2 regions of the Halobacillus sp. BAB-2008 genome follow, and region 1 is predicted to be linked to the other one. Evidence: riboswitches for the same ligand, from Rfam matches in the RefSeq annotation. Region 1 holds a riboswitch; the other holds the start of a gene.
What was found. Region 1 has a riboswitch for S-adenosylmethionine ahead of D479_RS11660 (sulfite exporter TauE/SafE family protein). Riboswitches for the same ligand answer to the same signal wherever they lie in the genome.
Positions count from the first base shown of each region.

Region 1 (2,202 bases):
AATTTCATATGAATATGAAGCGCCGGATACCGTTTCTTCACTTTATCAATCAAATCGTAGGTTTCCTGGAAGTGAAGACCTGTGTCGAGAAAAACGACATCCGCATCCGGTTTGACCTGCGAAATCAGATCGATGAGTACCATTCCTTCTGCGCCGAAGCTGCACGCATAAACCACGTCAGAACCATACTGGTCGTATGCCCATTGAATGACCTTTCTCGCGCCTTTCGTATCATCCTCTGGCTGATCATTTTTGAATGGATCACCGGAAAAATGCTGGTACGTAAGTAAGTTTCCCATACACTCGCCTGCCTTTCTCCAAATAAAAACGCCCCTCTTCCGGAAAAGAAGAAGGGCGTCTGAAAGTAAGATACGTCCTTCTTATCTTTCCAAATGCTTTCAGCATCTGCTGGAATTGGCACAGCGTCTAACTTTAACGGTTAGACCCGTTGCCGAGGCTTCGATGGGCCAGTCCCTCCACCTCTCTAGATAAGAAAAATTAGTCGATTGGATATTTCAAAAAAACTAATTGATTCAAATAGTAGGCTTCTTTCTAAGATATGTCAACAGGTTTTTTAAAAATTACAACTTTTCTGTTTTTAATATTGACAATGGTCCCCCTCTGCTTTAATTTGGTAAGTAATCAAAGCAAGATACTATATCCTTATGAAGAGCCGGGGGAGGAAACTGGTCCAACGATCCCGCAGCAACCTTTTAAAGGTGCTCCATCCAGCAGACATTGTCTGAAAGATAAGGAGAGGAACGAAAGCCTCTTCTGTGTGAAGGGTTTTTTTATTTTTGTAGAAAACCTCTTCACACATAAAACCAAGTATTCTCATATGATTAATCATACACCATATGGGAGCTGGAATTAAAGGGTAAAAGGAGAGGTTGGATTGAATAAATTAATTGTTTTCGCATTAGTGGGATTTTTTGCTCAGTTAGTCGATGGTGCTCTCGGCATGGGCTTCGGATTGACTTCCTCAACGATTCTGCTTGCCTATGGACTTGCTCCGGCAGTAGCTTCTGCATCCATTCATATGGCTCAAGTGGCAACGACGGCCGCTTCCGGCTTCTCTCACTATAAATTCGGGAATGTCGATAAGCGTCTCGTCGTTATTCTGGCTGTTCCCGGTGCCATCAGCGCTTTTCTCGGTGCAGCTGTATTAAGCTGGGTTCCAGGAGAAATTATCCGACCCTACATATCACTCTTCCTCCTCGTATTAGGAATCTATATCATCATTCGTTTCCTTACCATGGGACAGAAGCGGCGCCAGGAGAAGCGGCCTTTCAAAAAGAGCTTTTTGTTTCCCCTTGGATTTATCGGAGGTTTTCTTGATGCAGTCGGCGGCGGCGGGTGGGGACCAGTGAATACGCCCGTTCTCCTGGCAAGACAGAAGCTTGAACCCCGAAAAGTGATTGGAACGGTAGATACCAGCGAATTCATCGTCACTGTTTCTGCGACCCTCGGGTTTCTTATCTTTCTTGGCTGGGAGCAATTCAGCTGGCTGCTCGTATCTGCGTTTGTGATCGGCGGGGTTATTGCGGCCCCCCTTGCTGCCTGGCTTGTGAAAATAATGCCGTCTCTCGTATTAGGTGTCCTCGCCGGTGGATTCATCGTTTTGACAAATATCCGAACGCTTTTGAATACAGTAGAGCTTGGAGACACCTCCATCGCCATTATTTACACGGCTTTAGTCCTTGCCTATATCTGCATGGTTCTCTTGTCCATCCGCAGAAACTTCCGGCTTAAGCCGGCAACCAGGTAGCAGGAACAGTGTTGTACTGAGCAGCACGCTTTTATGATAATATAAAAAAAGAGATCAGAGCTGTATGCTCTGATCTCTTTTTCTATATTTTATTCAATAGAGAAGATATAGGAATAAATCGGCTGTCCACCTGTGTGAACTTCCACTTCCAAATCTTCGAACGTATCTTCAATATACGCTTCCAACTGACCAATTTCATCTTCTTCAACTTCTTCACCAGTAAGAATGGTCAGGATTTCATCTTCATCCTCATCGATCATCTCGCGAAGCAGAGCCTTCGCTGCCTCTAACGCTTCTTTTGCCGTTGTTTGTATTTTACTTTCCGCGATCCCCATAAAATGGCCTTTTTCAATGGCTAGTCCATCGATCTGGGTATCCCGTACCGCATACGTAACCTGTCCGGTTTTCACTTCGGACATCAGCTGGCTCATTTC
Region 1 is NZ_ANPF01000050.1:23,275-25,476, forward strand. Features, by position in the region: gene D479_RS11655 (phosphoadenylyl-sulfate reductase) at 1-299, opposite strand, end outside; SAM riboswitch class I at 378-495, opposite strand; SAM riboswitch class I at 661-756, shown strand; gene D479_RS11660 (sulfite exporter TauE/SafE family protein) at 896-1,768, shown strand; gene D479_RS11665 (DAK2 domain-containing protein) at 1,858-2,202, opposite strand, start outside.

Region 2 (2,202 bases), on a different contig from region 1:
GCTGCTTCGATGACTCCTGGTTTCACTTCGAGCAAGCTGCTTTCCACAAGCCTCGCTATGTACGGAGCAGAGAAGATGACGAGCGGAACGACAGCTGCTGCTGTCCCGATCGATGAACCGACAAGCAGACGTGTAAACGGCAGGATCGCTACGAGCAATATGATGAACGGAATGGAACGGAAGAAGTTCACAACCGCACTTAATCCGTTAAAGAACGGTTTATTTTGAAGCAGCCCTCCCTGTCTCGTAACAACGAGAAGTATTCCAAGCGGCAGGCCGATAAGCGCTGCTGCCAGGAGGGATATACCGACCATGACAAGGGTCTGGTATGTCGCTTCCCATATTTTCGGCCAAAAATCCATCAAATTAACCTGCATGTGCAGTCACCTCCTGTACCGTTACGGTTTGTTGGATATGGTGGATCGCTTTAAGAATTTCTTTCGCATCCCCTTGGAACTCCACGACTAAATGACCGAATGGAATACCCTGCAGTTCCGTAATCTGTCCGAACAGTACATTTACTTCCACATCAAAACGTTTTGCCACCTGTGAGAGGACCGGCTGTCCTGCGCTTTCCTCCACAAAGGTGATCCGGTAGATATTCCCGGAGGCATGGCGCTTTTCGATGCCGTCTAGAATAGACGCGGGTATATCATTCTCCATCACCGTCCTTACGAAATTCTTGGTTGTCGGATGCTGCGGATTGGAGAAAAGGTCGAAAATGGATCCACTCTCCATGACACGTCCGTTTTCCATCACTGCTATCCTGTCACACACCTCACGGACGACATTCATTTCGTGAGTGATCATCAGAATCGTAATGCCGTACTCGTCCCTCACCTTCTTCAAAAGTTCCAGGATTGACTTGGTTGTCTCCGGATCGAGAGCGGACGTTGCTTCGTCACATAATAGAATATCAGGGGAGGTCGCCAAAGCTCGGGCGATACCGACCCGCTGTTTCTGCCCGCCGGACAGCTGGTCCGGGTAATGATTTGCCTTTTCAGACAGACCGACGAAGGCTAGAATTTCCTTCACCCTTTGATCTATCTCTTTCTTCGGCGTACCGACAAGAGATAATGGAAATGCCACGTTATGGTGGACGGTTTTGGACTCCAGCAGATTAAAATGCTGAAAGATCATTCCGATGCGCTTCCGGACTGTCCTTAAATCCGGTTTGGACAGCTTCGTCAAATCCTCTCCATTGACGACGACCCTTCCTTCTGTCGGCCGTTCCAATAAATTAACAAGACGGACGAGCGTGCTTTTTCCAGCGCCGCTGAAACCGATGACTCCGAAGATTTCCCCTTTATGTATCGTCAAATCGACACGGTCGACGGCACGCAGTTCTTTCCCTTCGTGCTGATACACTTTCGATACGTTTTCAAACTGGATCATCGAATCCCTCCTATGCTTTCCTAAACAAAAAGAGCCTCTCTTCTTATAAAACAAGAAGAGAGGCTCACACGTATGTATATGAGATCCGTCTCTCCTCATCTGTCACGCCCACAGGCGTGCTGGAGTTGGCACAGTTTCTGACGGAGACATCCGTTCAGATCCGCTGCCGAGGTTTCAAAGGGCCAGTCCCTCCACCTCTCTAGATAAGAAGATCGATTCCATTCGTTATTCAATTATGTCACTGGTGAAAATGATAATACAGCCTCATCCACCTTGTCAATTCCATTTGTAACTTTTCTCAGAAAAATGGAGAAATTCAGATTCCATAGATACCTTAAAGGGTATGTATAGCCATAAATCAGGAAATTAAAAAGGAGGATTCTATGTTTCATTATACAGTTGAAACGAAGAAGAGTGTCGAGGATGCAGTGGAAAGCCTGGAACAACAGCTGAGTCTGGAGCAGTTCGGGGTCTTATGGAAGTTCAATGTCAAAGATAAGCTGACGGAAAAAGGATTGGACTTCCATCAGGAATTTCGTATTCTTGAAGTGTGTAATCCGAAAGAAGCAGAAAACATCCTATCCGAGAATACCCTTGCCGGTTATTTTCTCCCTTGTAAAATGGTCGTATATGATGAGCAGGGTAAAACAAAGATCGGAATGCCGAAGCCGACTGCTCTCGTAAGTCCCATTGGTGATGCTGCCGTTCAATCACTCGCCTCCGATATCGAGGAACGGTTGATTCACTGTATAAGCAAAAGCGTGTGAAATTAGATCCCTGGTCAGGGTTCACCCATCCGCACTCTAC
Region 2 is NZ_ANPF01000072.1:7,690-9,891, forward strand. Features, by position in the region: gene D479_RS15735 (methionine ABC transporter permease) at 1-377, opposite strand, end outside; gene D479_RS15740 (methionine ABC transporter ATP-binding protein) at 367-1,395, opposite strand; SAM riboswitch class I at 1,488-1,605, opposite strand; gene D479_RS15745 (DUF302 domain-containing protein) at 1,779-2,162, shown strand.
Region 2: another riboswitch for S-adenosylmethionine. It lies ahead of D479_RS15740 (methionine ABC transporter ATP-binding protein); the one in region 1 lies ahead of D479_RS11660 (sulfite exporter TauE/SafE family protein).